One region of the Pectobacterium carotovorum genome, then DNA from elsewhere that is predicted to be linked to it. Evidence: predicted binding sites of a transcription regulator. Region 1 holds the regulator's gene; the other holds the start of a gene.
What was found. Region 1 encodes ArgR, which controls arginine synthesis, uptake and breakdown. Its sites were predicted from a motif close to ANTGAATAAAAATACANT; they were not measured.
Positions count from the first base shown of each region.

Region 2: a site for ArgR is predicted at 3,341-3,358, ahead of argA (amino-acid N-acetyltransferase). Genes of this name have one in related genera too.

Region 1 covers NZ_JAXAFK010000002.1:351,878-359,559, forward strand. Annotated here, with positions in the region: gene rpoD (RNA polymerase sigma factor RpoD) at 1-487, opposite strand, end outside; gene dnaG (DNA primase) at 642-2,396, opposite strand; gene rpsU (30S ribosomal protein S21) at 2,550-2,765, opposite strand; gene tsaD (tRNA (adenosine(37)-N6)-threonylcarbamoyltransferase complex transferase subunit TsaD) at 2,993-4,006, shown strand; gene argR (transcriptional regulator ArgR) at 4,116-4,586, opposite strand; gene mdh (malate dehydrogenase) at 5,057-5,995, shown strand; gene R9X49_RS13620 (helix-turn-helix domain-containing protein) at 6,064-6,327, opposite strand; gene R9X49_RS13625 (DNA-binding protein) at 6,515-6,901, shown strand; gene R9X49_RS13630 (DNA-binding protein) at 7,148-7,522, shown strand; gene ispB (octaprenyl diphosphate synthase) at 7,594-7,682, opposite strand, start outside.
Region 2 covers NZ_JAXAFK010000001.1:181,734-189,415, forward strand. Annotated here, with positions in the region: gene R9X49_RS00750 (LacI family DNA-binding transcriptional regulator) at 1-395, opposite strand, end outside; gene R9X49_RS00755 (L-talarate/galactarate dehydratase) at 723-1,919, shown strand; gene argA (amino-acid N-acetyltransferase) at 1,983-3,326, opposite strand; gene amiC (N-acetylmuramoyl-L-alanine amidase AmiC) at 3,585-4,829, shown strand; tRNA gene R9X49_RS00770 (tRNA-Met) at 5,019-5,095, opposite strand; tRNA gene R9X49_RS00775 (tRNA-Met) at 5,167-5,243, opposite strand; tRNA gene R9X49_RS00780 (tRNA-Met) at 5,315-5,391, opposite strand; gene mltA (murein transglycosylase A) at 5,663-6,799, shown strand; gene R9X49_RS00790 (molybdopterin-dependent oxidoreductase) at 6,821-7,682, shown strand, end outside.

The DNA.
Region 1 (7,682 bases):
GGTCGGACAGGCGGCTTTCGCCCGCTTCAACGCGATCGTATTGTTCCAGCAGGTAAGTAATGGCTTCAGGATACTCGGCAACAGAGCACTGAACCTGGTTGATACCGTCTTCGATACGTTTGGCAATATCGATCTCGCCTTCACGCGTCAACAGCTCAACGGTACCCATTTCACGCATGTACATGCGAACCGGATCGGTAGTGCGACCAATTTCCGATTCAACGCTGGATAGAACCTGCGCAGCAGCCTCTGCCGCATCTTCATCGGCATCATTGGTGTTTTCGGCCAGCAACAGATCGTCTGCATCCGGTGCTTCTTCCATCACCTGGATGCCCATGTCGTTAATCATCTGGATGATATCTTCGATCTGATCCGAGTCGATGATATCTTCCGGCAGATGGTCATTGACCTCAGCATAGGTCAGGTAGCCTTGCTCCTTACCACGGGTGACAAGCAGCTTCAGCTGTGACTGCGGGTTTTGCTCCATAAGACGGTATCCACACTTCAGAGTATTTGGGTTGGTGTCGGTCAGCGTAGTTCGCTAACAATAGCATTAGGGGTATTTTTCTTATCGCCGCGGCCCCTGTAGCGGCTCTTTGCAGGGCTCAACCCTGCTATTTATCGGCAATTAAGCCTCTGTATCAGTGTTTTCTGGTCAACGCCAGTTGCAACGACCAAAGCTCTTTTTTTTCTTTGGCGTTGAGCCCGTGCGTTCTGTCACGGGCAATCAATGTTTCTTGTCGCTGTTTCAACAGCTGATCGTAGAGCTCTGCCAGACTGATTCTGAACTTCTCGTCGAGCTCTTCCTCTACGATCATATGGTTCCATGAAGCCATGGTTTCAAGCTGCTTGCGGTACTTGCTGTCACGATATTTTTCCAACAGCAGACCCATGTTCATTCCCGGGCTGGCGTTGCAGGTTTTCACCAAATCCTGAAACAGCGATAAACCAGCCACTTTGTCTTCTTCAATCCCTTCCAGCGCAAGGTCAGGAACCTCTGCCGCCAGCCTTGGGTTTTGTACTAAAAGTCCTATAAGTATACGCATAGTTGTGACTTTTAGTTGCGGCGGCTGGTAAGGCTGCGCCTGCTCTGCCACTTTAGGCAGTAGCCTGTCCAATTGGCTGTCGTCCAAAATACCCAGCTTGTTGCCGAGCTGCTGGCGCAAATACAGCCGCAGCGTTTCTCCCGGTACCTGACCTATCAGCGGCAGCGCCAGCGTGCTGAGCTTGGTACGGCCATCGGGTGAACTCATATCCACCTGCTGTTGCAGCGTCTCAAACAGAAACTGCGACAGCGGCAGGGCTTGTTCCATGCGCTGTTCAAAGGCGGCTTTGCCTTCTTTACGTACCAGCGTGTCGGGATCTTCACCGTCTGGCAGGAACATAAAGCGTAGCTGACGACCATCGTTCAAATAGGGTAGCGCAGTTTCCAGCGCGCGCCATGCCGCTTCGCGTCCGGCACGGTCTCCGTCGTAACAACACACCACTAGATCGGTGGCGCGAAATAGTAACTGAATGTGATCGGCTGTGGTGGAAGTACCCAGCGACGCCACTGCATAATCAATACCAAACTGCGCCAGCGCCACCACATCCATATAGCCTTCGACAACCAAGAGTCGCTTTAGCTCAGCGTGGCTTTGCTGCGCTTCATACAGGCCGTACAGTTGGCGACCTTTATGAAAAATCTCTGTTTCCGGCGAGTTAAGGTACTTTGGCGTACCGTCGCCTAATACTCGTCCGCCGAAGGCAATCACTCGCCCCCGTTTGTCGCGGATGGGGAACATCACTCGCTCGCGGAAGCGGTCATACGTTCGGCCCTGATCGTTAGTCACCAGCATGCCGGCATCGTTCAATGTGCTGCGGTCATCATTATTGCGGCCAAAGCGCTTTAAAACGTTATCCCAGCCGGGCGGGGCGAAGCCGATAGCAAAATGGCTGATAACCTCTGCGCTTAAACCGCGCTGTTGCAGATACTGCAACGCTGGCGTACCGGCTGACTGGCTTAGTGCTTGTTGATAGAATCCGCTGAGCTGTCCCATCAATTCGTACAGGCTTTGCCGTTGGTGACGCTCTAACTGGGTTGGGCCAGTGCCGCTTTCATAAGGCACTTCGAGGCCGTATTGGGTGGCCAGTTCTTCAATGGTTTCAACGAATTCGAGACGATCGTAATTCATTAAAAAATCAATGGCGTTGCCGTGTGCGCCACAACCAAAACAGTGGTAGAACTGCTTATCACCGTTTACGGTGAATGAGGGGGTTTTTTCGTGATGGAATGGACAGCACGCATGGTAGTTTTTGCCCTGCTTTTTCAGTTTGACGCGCGCGTCAATGAGATCGACGATGTCGGTGCGAGCCAGCAGGTCATTAATAAATACGCGTGGGATTCGTCCAGCCATAAGCCCCTGATATATATCTTTCTGTAAGGTGGTTACATTGGATATAGCTTATAAACGACAACAAGCCGCGCTTCCTTTCGGAAAGCACGGCCTTCGTATGCAACTGCTAAGTCTGCGGATTAATCACGCGTTGGAGGGAAACCCTCCTGAAAATTAATACAGACGAGTGCGGCGTGCGTTTTCTCGAGCCAATTTCTTCGCGTGACGTTTCACTGCAGAAGCTTTAGCGCGCTTACGTTCGGTCGTTGGTTTTTCATAAAACTCACGACGACGAACTTCAGCCAAAACACCTGCTTTTTCACAGGAACGCTTGAAGCGACGCAGAGCTACGTCGAACGGCTCGTTTTCACGTACTTTAATTACCGGCATGTGCCTCTCACCTCAATAAATTCGGTTTGCCGCTGGCCTTGTGCCAGCCTTTTCAAAATGGTGCGGAATTCTACTGCAAACGTGGCGTCTTTGTAAAGCATTGTGGTGATCATAAAACACCCAACCGCGGCCAGCGCAGAAATCAGGGCGCTTATGGTAGACTATCCACAGTTTGAAGCAAGCGGCATTCAACGAGCGCTTGTATCGTCATCAAAGTAGGAACAGCAATGCGCGTATTGGGTATCGAAACATCCTGTGATGAAACTGGCGTGGCCATTTATGACACCGAAACCGGTTTGCTCGCCAATCAGTTATACAGCCAGGTCAAATTACATGCTGATTACGGCGGCGTAGTGCCTGAGCTTGCCTCACGCGATCACGTGCGTAAAACGGTCCCGTTAATTCAGGCGGCGCTGCGTGAAGCCGGGTTGCAGGCAAGCGATATCGATGGCGTGGCTTATACCGCCGGTCCTGGTTTGGTTGGCGCGTTATTGGTGGGGGCGACAGTCGGCCGCTCTCTGGCGTTTGCCTGGAATGTGCCGGCGATTCCTGTTCACCACATGGAAGGGCATTTGCTGGCGCCGATGCTGGAAGACAATCCACCGGCGTTTCCCTTCGTGGCGCTGCTGGTTTCTGGTGGACATACGCAGCTCATCAGCGTGACGGGCATTGGTGAATACCGTTTGTTGGGCGAATCGATTGATGACGCGGCGGGCGAAGCGTTTGATAAGACGGCTAAACTTCTGGGGCTGGATTACCCCGGTGGCCCGATGCTGTCGAAAATGGCGCAGGCGGGTGATTCCCAGCGCTTTACGTTTCCTCGCCCAATGACCGATCGTCCCGGTCTGGATTTCAGCTTCTCTGGGCTAAAAACGTTTGCTGCTAATACGATTCGTAGCAACGGTGATGACGATCAAACGCGTGCCGACATTGCTCGCGCATTTGAAGATGCCGTTGTAGATACGCTGGCGATAAAATGTCGGCGTGCGCTGGATGAAACGGGCTTTAAGCGATTGGTCATGGCTGGGGGCGTGAGTGCAAACCGGACGCTGCGCCAGCGCTTAGGCGAAGTGATGGCGAAACGGGGCGGCGAAGTGTTTTATGCGCGTCCTGAATTCTGCACGGATAATGGTGCGATGATTGCCTATGCGGGCAGCGTCCGTCTGGTGCATGGTGCCAGTCAGACGCTGGGAGTATCTGTTCGACCACGTTGGCCGTTGGCTGAATTGCCTGCGGTGTGAGCGTTTTGGTAATAATCGCTACGTGTAGCGTGCCTACACGTAGCAAAGAAAACGTAGCGAAAAATACTCAGTAAAAAACGAGTAATAAAAACGGTAGGCGAGAGGGGAGTTACAGCTCTTGTTCGAATAGCACCAAAATAGCTTCGTAAAGCTGTTTGACGCTGAAGCCTCTTGCCGGGGTGGTGAAGATCGTGTCATCCCCCGCGATGGTGCCGAGAATTCCTTCGGACTTCCCGAGTGAATCCAGCAGGCGGGCAATGAGCTGCGCGGCTCCAGGGCTGGTATGGATGACGATGACCGCATCGTTATAGTCCACGTCCAGTACAAGATTCTTCAACGGGCTGGAGGTCGTAGGAACGCCGAGTTCGGCTGGGAGACAATACACCATCTCCATTTTGGCATTACGTGTGCGCACGGCGCCAAATTTCGTTAGCATGCGTGACACCTTGGATTGGTTGATATTTTCAAATCCTTCGTCTTGCAATGCCTGAACAATTTCACTTTGAGAACTGAACTTCTCTTCCTTTAACAGCGCTTTGAACGCTTTAACGAGGTCTTCTTGTTTTGTCGAATTTCGCATTCTGCACCGGATTAATTGTTATGGTTAATCCACCTATTATGCAGTTGTGTGAATTTTTATGCAATTAAATCGCCTATAATTCCAGTCTATTTCACCAGATATGTGCTAGTCGCTGTTTTCACAAAAATTTGGCTCCCGGTGAGTCCGGAAAATGCGTCCTGCGTCACATAAAAGTAAATCAAATGTTATCAGAATGATGTTGTTTGGACGCCATCGATCGGTGTAATGTAGCGCACAGGTTAATTGCACGTGAATGAACACCGCGTTATAGCTCAATAGCTTATTAACTTTACTTACCTTTCAAACGAATGGTTGTTTTTGATTTATTATTAGAGACATAGCGTATTTTTTGTCTCTCATGTCATTTGCAGAAAGATGAGTAGACTGATCTTATCCCCATTTTTTATATTCTGTTTATAACCAAATGAATTCACGGCACTTTTTTATTTTACGATAATAAGGAGTTTAGGATGAAAGTTGCAGTTCTCGGAGCAGCAGGTGGTATCGGTCAGGCACTCGCACTCCTCCTCAAAACCCAGCTTCCTTCAGGTTCAGAACTATCCCTTTACGATATCGCTCCGGTCACGCCGGGTGTTGCAGTCGATCTGAGCCATATTCCTACAGCAGTGAAGATCAAAGGCTATAGCGGTGAAGATGCTAAACCTGCGCTTGCTGGCGCGGATATCGTGCTGATCTCTGCCGGTGTGGCGCGTAAACCTGGTATGGATCGTTCCGATCTGTTCAACGTCAATGCGGGTATTGTGCGTAATCTGGTTGAGCAAATCGCGGTTACCTGCCCGAAAGCCTGTATCGGTATTATCACTAACCCGGTGAATACGACCGTTGCCATTGCAGCAGAAGTGCTGAAAAAAGCCGGCGTGTATGACAAAAACAAACTGTTCGGTGTTACCACGCTGGATATCATCCGTTCCAACACGTTCGTTGCTGAGCTGAAAGGCAAACAGCCGCAGGATATTAATGTACCGGTTATCGGCGGACACTCTGGTGTGACGATTCTTCCACTGCTGTCTCAAGTTCCTGGTATCAGCTTCAGCGAGCAGGAAGTGGCCGATCTGACCAAGCGTATTCAGAATGCGGGCACCGAAGTTGTTGAAGCCAAAGCGGGTGGCGGATCGGCAACGCTGTCTATGGGTCAGGCTGCTGCACGCTTTGGTCTGTCTCTGGTTCGTGCGCTGCAAGGTGAAAGCGGTGTGGTGGAATGTGCATACGTTGAAAGCGATGGCAAATATGCCCGCTTCTTCGCTCAGCCGGTGCTGTTGGGCAAAGGCGGCGTTGTAGAGCGTAAAGACATCGGCACATTAAGTGCTTTTGAGCAAAACGCGCTTAACAGCATGCTGGATACGTTGAAGCAGGATATTGAGCTAGGCGAGACGTTCATCAAGAATTAATCATTGAGATTCTTGTAATACGTGACGTTGAATAAAAAGCCGGAGATCGATATCTCCGGCTTTTCTTTTTAATCGGGGCGGATGAGTTTTTTTCTGTCGATAAGCTCATTGGTTTCCGGATCGTAGTACCGGCTGGGCCAAATCTCTGATGGGTGAATACTCAGCGCATCGGCAATAAGCCATTCCCCTTTGGGCCAGGGGCGTGATAGCGCGTTAGCTAACGTAGATGAGCTTAATCCGGCCGCTCGCGATACCGCCGCCAGCGTCGTGTTTTTCTTGCGCAGTGCAGCAATGATATCAGCGGGATGCCAGTCTTGTTTCCTTAAAATCATATTCCTTCCCTTATTTGCTATAAGACGACTGTAGATTAGTGGTATAAATAACGGATGTTAGTTATATGCCGAGCTAACATGACATTATTATTTGGAAATAATATAGCATTAATTTTCCTTAAAATTCTCAATTAATTTCCAAATAAGCGCGTTTTTGTTAGGGATGGCACTATCAGGATGAAAGGCAATGAAAAAAGAGTGGTTTGCTACCAGCGAATTGGTTGGAGTCGGCGGCCTTCCGAAATCAAGACAAGGATTGAATAAGCGCGCCCGCGAGGATGGATGGGAGAAGCGTCGCCGTAAAGGCGTCCAGGGAAGAGGAGTGGAGTACTCAATTCACAGCTTACCGGATACGGTAAAAAAATCCCTATTACTCGAAACCGAGCCTTCCGCCTACTCGGCGAAGCAGCCTGCTGCCTTGGCAGTATGGATGCAGATTTATCAGCAACTATCTGAAAAAGAAAGAGATGAGCTAATCGCTTATATTCTTCGCGTCGGCGTATCGACGACGCTGAGCCAGTTAGGTATTACACCGTCGGACGAGGAACCCATCTCATCAATGGAGATTGACTGAGCCATCGAAAGCGGGTTCTCCAATTGCCAATCTATGGTGAAGAAGGAACCTGCATTTTCTTTCGGTTGACCGTATTACTCTGGTCGCGATGTTTTAGCATCGTACTGGATTTAATCATTTCTTTATTACTTAGGTGTGCCGGTAACGTGTAAAAGTTAGCGGTTTAGGTAATTATAGTCTATTATATGGAAACTTTTGGGCGAGTTGACGTAATGCCTGTTCAAAACAAACAAGGGAGTGACGAGTATGGACAAAGAATGGTTTGCAACAAGTGAGCTGGTTGGCGTAGGTGGATTGCCGAAGTCACCGCAGGGGCTGAACAAACGAGCGCGAGACGACGGTTGGGAAAAGCGCAGGCGGAAAGGGGTTCAAGGGCGCGGTGTCGAATACTCTATTCGCAGTTTGCCGAATGAGGTCAGGAACTCTCTGCTCATAAAAGAGAACCCACCAACAGAATATTATCGTATAGATAATGAGCCGACCCTGCTGTCATCGTGGGTGCATATTTTCCATCAACTTTCCGTTGATGAACGAACCCGGCTGATCAATTTCATCTTGCGTGAAGGGACGATAGCGATGTTGTCTCGGCTGGATGATGTCCCCATCGACCAGACTGCCTAGTCTGCGAACGAGTAGCGCTGCAAGGCAGCGCTACTTAGATTGAATCAGACAAGTAGTACCTCACACCACGATTAGAAATCGCGCTGTACGGCTAAGTGGGCGAGGCCTTCGAGCGCCATACGGTATGGCGTTTCCGGTAGCTGCTGTAGTGCGCTAATCG
Region 2 (7,682 bases), on a different contig from region 1:
ATGCCGTCCGGGCGACGAGAAAGTAGGGTGGCGACAATCTCCGCCTCGGATTCATTGGTATCGCCAGCGACGCACAGCAGCATGTGGTAACCGCGTGCGGCCAGCTCATCGCTTATCGCCTGAACGGTATCAACGAACATGTTGTTATTGATCTGCGGTACGACGACGGCAATTAGCTTGCTGCGCCGAGACGCGAGCCCGCCTGCTAACATATTGGGGATATAACCCGTAGCGCGGACGGCTTCCATTACCTTGTTCACGGTTTCTGCACGAACAATCTTCGGGTTGTTCAACGCGCGGCTGACCGTCATGGGGGAAATGCCTGCGGCACGCGCGACATCTTCAAGCGTGGGTACACGCGGTGGGGGACTGCTGGCGTTCTTATCGCGTTTCAATCACGGGTTCCCTTCTGAGGCTACGCGCACATTCACATGTCGTCGGATTATCGTTGATGGCATATCGGTTTTCCAGTTGCTGGTGTATCTGGCAACCTGCCGAATTGTCTCGTTTTTTCGGGCTGGCACCAGAGCTGGCTATGCCGTATTCCCGTTATATCCTCTTACTTTTTATGGTGATTGCGCAATCATTAATGATGACGCTTAATGACCGATTTTATCGTGATAATGATTGTTATGTGATCCATATTGCATGTTTTTTCTTCATTTATCGCTATCTTCTTTTCTGTTTATGAATGTTAGCGCAATCATTTTGTGGGGTAAGACATGACCATCAGTGCAAATTCAGCAGCGGTTAGCTATGCGAAAGTCACGAACGTCAGAACGGCTGCCGAGTCGGGCGATCGAATTGAATGGGTAAAACTCTCTCTGGCGTTTTTGCCGCTGGCAACGCCGGTTAGCGATGCGAAAGTGCTGACCGGAAGGCAGAAACCGCTGACCGAAGTGGCGATTATTTTTGCGGAAATCCGCAGTCGTGATGGGTTTGAAGGCGTGGGGTTTAGCTACTCCAAGCGGGCGGGCGGACAGGGCATTTATGCGCACGCGAAAGAGATTGCGGATAACCTGTTGGGCGAAGATCCGAACGATATCGATAAGATCTACACCAAGCTGCTGTGGGCTGGGGCATCGGTTGGCCGCAGTGGAATGGCGGTACAGGCGATTTCTCCGCTCGACATCGCGCTGTGGGATATGAAAGCCAAGCGCGCGGGTCTGCCTCTTTCTAAGCTGTTGGGCTCACATCGTGATTCCGTGCAGTGCTACAACACCTCCGGCGGCTTCCTGCATACGCCATTGGATCAGGTATTAAAAAATGTCGTCATCTCCCGTGAAAGCGGTATCGGCGGGATCAAATTGAAAGTCGGGCAGCCGAATACGGCGGAGGATATCCGTCGTCTTACGGCGGTGCGTGAAGCGCTGGGAGATGACTTCCCGCTGATGGTGGATGCCAATCAGCAGTGGGATCGCGAAACGGCGATTCGGATGGGAAGAAAGATGGAAGCCTTTAACCTGATTTGGATTGAAGAGCCGCTGGATGCCTACGATGTGGAAGGCCATGCGGCGCTGACGGCGGCGCTGGATACACCGATTGCCACTGGCGAGATGCTGACCAGCTTCCGCGAGCATGAACAGTTGATCCTCGGGAACGCCAGTGATTTTGTTCAGCCGGATGCGCCGCGCGTGGGCGGGATTTCGCCTTTCCTGAAAATTATGGATTTGGCTGCGAAGCACGGGCGTAAGCTGGCACCGCACTTTGCGATGGAAGTGCATTTGCATCTGGCTGCGGCCTATCCGATTGAGCCCTGGCTGGAACACTTCGAGTGGCTGAATCCGCTCTTCAACGAGCAGCTAGAATTGCGCGATGGGCGGATGTGGGTATCCGATCGTCTGGGGCTGGGATTTACGCTGAGTGAGCAGGCAAGGAAGTGGACAACGCTGAGCTGCGAGTTTGGCAAGCAGCCATAAGCTGATAGGCGCTCGTGGCCGATTTTACGGTCGGCCACGAGAAGTGTTATCGAGTGGAATAGCTCAGAGATCCAGCACCAGAATCTTCGAACGACGCTGGTAGTTGTACAGCGCCTGTTTTTTCTTCGGCAGCATTTCCACTTCGGCGGGTAAAAAGCCGCGTTCCTGGAACCAGTGAATGCTGTGCGTCGTCAGCACAAACAGCTTTTGCAGGCCCTGCTGGCGTGCCTGAGCAGCAATGCGTAGCAATAGCATATCGCCGCGCGATGAACTGCGGTAATCCGGATGAACCGCAACGCAGGCCATTTCGCCGATGCTTTCTTCCGGGAACGGATAAAGCGCAGCGCAGGCGATGGTCAGGTTATCGCGTACCACGACGGTGAATTTGTCGATCTCCATTTCCAACTGCTCACGCGAGCGTCTTACCAGAATGCCTTGTTCTTCCAGCGGGCGGATCAGTTCCAGAATGCCGCCGATGTCATTGATGGTCGCACGGCGAACCTGCTCGGCGCTCTCCATCACGATCTGCGTACCGATGCCGTCACGTGAGAACAACTCCTGCAGCAGCGCACCGTCATCCTGATAGCTGATCAGATGGCTGCGGCGTACGCCGCTACGGCAGGCTTTGACTGCGCCGCGTAGGAATCTGACGGTACCAGAATGGTAATCGCCAGCCTGTTCCAGCGCATCAATACGCTGCTGTGCGTCATCCGGGAACAGCTCGGAAATGATGCTGCCTTCTTCATTGGTCACGCCCTGCGAGGAGCAGAAGCCAATCATCTTCTCTGCCTTCAGCTTAATGGCGAGCTGGGTCGCGACCTCTTCTGAGGTTAAATTGAAACTTTCACCCGTGACAGAAACCGCAACCGGCCCGAGCAGGACAATCGCGCCGCTATTCAGCTGGCGGTGAACCGCTTCTTCATCAATGCGGCGAATGCGGCCGCTGTGGCAGTAGTCCACGCCGTCATCAACGCCAAGCGGCTGCGCGATAATAAAATTACCGCTGACGACATTAATATGGGCGCCTTGCAGCGGCGTGTTGTTCAGGCTCATCGACAGTCGGGCCGTGATGTCCAATTGCAGCATCCCCGCCGCCTGCTTAACCAGTTCCAGCGTAGTGCTGTCGGTGATGCGGGTGTTTTTATGGTAGTGAGGCTCGTAGTGATGCGTTGTCAGGTTGGCATCGATCTGGGGGCGAGCGCCATAAACGACCACCAGCTTGATCCCCAGACTGTGCAGCAGCCCGATATCATTTACGATGCTAGAGAAGTTGGCATGTTCAATGGCTTCGCCACCTAACATGATGACAAACGTTTTGCCACGGTGGGCATTGATATAGGGAACTGAATGGCGGAAGCCCTGAACCAGTTCTGTACTCCGTTCCTTCACTGCGAGCCCTCTTTGCATTTTTATTCGTAATTTCTGTATTTTTATTCTTTATAGCGTAAAACGCAAGAGGAAGTATTCACCATAAAAGCGAGGTTAATGCTTCAAATTTATGATATCCGCCTGTTATAAGGCCTGCAGATGATTTTTGCATGACAGCACTGGGCAGATTCGTTAAAGTTTTTGACAATTTTTACCTTTATTCATTTTTTGATCGCTTATCCCATGCAGTAGCAAACAAAAATTCAGGATAACGCACAGCAATCAGATCGGAGCGGCATGTCTCATTCGAATCATCATCTGACTCGACGGCGTCTATTACAAAGCGCAGCAGCAACCTGGCTGTTAAGCGTAAGTGGTGTAGGGATGGCGGCGACCACACAGGTTGTTGCCGTGCGCGTCTGGCCGTCTTCTGCCTATACCCGCGTCACGTTGGAATCTAATCACCCGCTGAAATATAAACAGTTTAGTCTCAGTAATCCTGAACGTATTGTGGTGGATATCGAAAATGTTCACCTGAACAGCGTATTGAAGGAAATAGCCAGCCAGTTTCAGCAGGATAACGATCCGCTGATTAAAGAAGCGCGCATCGGCCAGTTTGATAAAAGCACGGTGCGTTTGGTGCTGGAACTCAAACAGCAGGCGACGACCAAAGTCTTTACGCTGGGGCCGGTGGCCGAATTCAAGCATCGGCTGGTGCTGGATTTGTACCCTGCGGCAGGGCGCTATGACAACGAAGAAGATCCGCTGCTGGCGCTGTTGGAGGATTACAACAAAGGCGATCTGGAGCGCACGCTGCCAGCAGAAGCGCCGAAAGCCGGGAAGGCAGGGCGGGATCGTCCGCTGATTATTATGCTCGACCCTGGTCACGGCGGTGAAGATCCCGGTGCGATTGGCAAGAATAAAACGCGCGAGAAAGACATCGTGCTGCAAATCGCCCGCCGCCTGCGCAAGCTGATCGATAATGAATCCAACATGAAAGCCTATATGACGCGTAATGAAGATGTGTTCATTCCGCTACGCGTGCGGGTGGCGAAAGCGCGCAAGCAGCGTGCCGATCTGTTCATTTCGATTCATGCGGATGCGTTTACCAATCGATCGGCAAGAGGATCGTCTGTTTTTGCACTCTCGAAGAAAGGGGCAACCAGTACCGCTGCCAGATTTCTGGCAGAAACTCAGAACGAATCCGATTTGATCGGCGGCGTGAGCATGAGCGGCGATCGCTATCTGGATCACACCATGTTCGATCTGGTGCAGACCGTCACTATCAGCGACAGCCTGAAGTTTGGTAAAGAGATCCTGAGTCGGTTGGGCAAAGTGAATCGCCTGCATAAAAACAGCGTCGATCAGGCTGGATTTGCGGTACTGAAAGCGCCGGATATTCCGTCTGTTCTGGTTGAGACGGCATTTATCAGTAATCTGGAGGAAGAGCGCAAGCTGCGCACCGGTCATTTCCAGCAGCAAATTGCCGAATCCATTTTTGCAGGCATTAAAGCCTACTTTGCCAGCCAGGCTCAGCAGTAATTGATGTTGCTGATGTCGTACGATGACCGCGCCTAACCGGCGCGGTTCAGCAGTAATATGTCTGGGGCGTGGTATGTAGAGATAGGTAGTATGTAGAAATAGGTCGCGCAGAAAACAAAAAAGCACCCGTTAAGGTGCTTTATCGCTGCGTTCTTAATCGAACAGAACGTAATTGAAAATAGTCTTAATTGGTTGCGGGGGCCGGATTCGAACCGACGACCTTCGGGTTATGAGCCCGACGAGCTACCAGGCTGCTCCACCCCGCGTCCGTACTAACTTTTTACTATTGACTATCTTTTACTGCTTTCACTTTTCTTGATGGACGACTCACATCAATTGGTTGCGGGGGCCGGATTCGAACCGACGACCTTCGGGTTATGAGCCCGACGAGCTACCAGGCTGCTCCACCCCGCGTCCGTACTAACTTTTTACTATTGACTATCTTTTACTACTTTCACTTTTCTTGATGGACGACTCACATCAATTGGTTGCGGGGGCCGGATTTGAACCGACGACCTTCGGGTTATGAGCCCGACGAGCTACCAGGCTGCTCCACCCCGCGTCCGTGGATGCGCACTATACTCTCCATGAGTATTGATGCAACCTATTTCTCTAAAAAGCACGGTATTTGGCGGTCAGGTGATTGATTTACCGCCTTATAGGTTGTTTTGTGACCGTAATGTGGCGATGGGAGGAAACCCCACCTTTTACTGTGCCGCGTGCCGAATGGCATACGCGCGATCCGTGGATTTATGTGCTGTCCCATTCCTTTCTCGATAGCCGTTTGTTATCGTTCGACGGTAAATTTTTTGATGTAAAAAGCGAGCGCAAAGATGAAGGGACGGTGGGGAAAATATGTGCTGACCGCAGTGGTCATTGCCATTCTGGCAGGGTGTCAATCCAGGCCAACCGATCGCGGGCAGCAATATAAAGATGGTCACCTCAACCAGCCTCTGGAATTGGTGAATGAGCCCAATGCCAAAGGAAAACCGGTCAACGCGCGGGATTTCATGACACAGGTTTCTGAAATCCGGTCGGCGTCACCTAATCTGTATACGCGCAATAATACGACCTTTCAGGCGATTGAAAACTGGATGATGTCGGGGGCTGACACCCGTGAACTGAGCAAGTTTGGTCTGAACGCCTGGCAGATGGAAGGTGTTGATAATTTTGGTAACGTGCAGTTTACCGGTTATTACACGCCGGTGTTGCAGGCGCGCCATACCCGCCAGGGTGAATTCCGCCATCCTTTATATGCCATGCCGTCGAAGGGCAGAAAGAACAGTCGGCTGCCGGATCGCGCCGGTATTTATGCCGGTGCGCTGGATGAGCGTCTGGTTCTTGCCTGGACCAACTCGCTGGTTGATAACTTCATGATGGAAGTGCAGGGCAGTGCCTATATTGATTTTGGCGATGGACGTCCGCTGACGTTCTTCGGCTATGCGGGTAAAAACGGCCATGCCTACCGCAGTATTGGTAAAGTGTTGATCGACCGTGGTGAAGTCCCGCGTGAAGAGATGTCTATGCAGGCCATCCGCAAGTGGGCGGAACAGCACACCGAATATGAAGTGCGTGAACTATTCGAACAGAACCCCTCTTTTGTGTTCTTCAAGCCAATGATGTCTGCACCTGTCAAAGGGGCAAGCGCCGTGCCGCTGGTGGCGAAAGCCTCTGTTGCCTCTGACCGTTCGCTGATTCCGGCAGGCACAGCCCTGTTAATGGAAGTGCCGCTGTTGGATAACGTTGGCAAATTCACCGGCAAGTATGAAATGCGCCTGATGATTGCGCTGGATGTCGGCGGGGCGATTAAAGGCCAGCACTTCGATATGTATCAGGGGATTGGGCCAGATGCAGGTCACTCGGCAGGCTTCTATAACCACTATGGGCGGGTCTGGGTGTTGAAGAATACGCAAAGCAACTCGGCGAACGGTTCAGGTTCTTCACTGCTGGTTAATTATCAACAAAACTGATTCTTCTCTGAGGTTGTTGTCATGGCGATTAAACGTTATCCACATCTTGCGCATTGGGGCGCATTTACCGCTGTGGTTGAAGACGGCAGGCTGATTCGCTGCGAGCCGTTTTCCGACGATCCGGCTCCTTCTGCTATGCTCGATTCCATCGTGCCGCTGGTGTATTCCGACCGACGCATCCGTCGGCCTTCGGTACGGCGTTCCTGGCTCCAGAAACGCGAAAATAGCGACAGGACGCTGCGTGGCAGGGAAGATTTTGTTGAAGTAGATTGGGATGTGGCGCTCGATCTGGTCGCGCAGGAGAACCGCCGTGTTCGCGATCGCTACGGTGCGGATGGCCTGTTTGCCGGTTCCTACGGCTGGTCATCTGCCGGACGCTATCACCATGCACGTTCTCAGGTACGACGCTTCTATTTCTCCGGCGGCGGCGCGGTCGATCAGCAGGGCAATTACAGCTGGGGCGCGGCGCAGTTCTTCCTGCCGTATGTGATTGGTACTTTTCATCCGCTGACGGGGAAGGTGACCGAGTGGCGCAGCGTTGCCGAGCACTGTGATATTTTCCTCGCGTTTGGCGGTCTGGCGCTGAAAAACGCGCAGGTGGCATCCGGCGGTGCCGGGCACCACACGTTGAAGCCCGCGCTGGAAACGCTGGTGGCGAAAGGAATTCCCGTCATTAACATCAGTCCGATGCGCGATGACTGCCCCGAGTTTGTGAACGCCGAATGGATTCCTATCCGTCCGAATACCGATGTCGCTCTGATGCTGGCGCTGGGCTATGAGATTCAGCGTTTGGGCGCTGACGATAAGGATTTTCTGCAACGCTACTGTGTTGGCTATGAGCAACTGAGCGACTATTTGCATGGCCGCGGCGATGGCGTGGTGA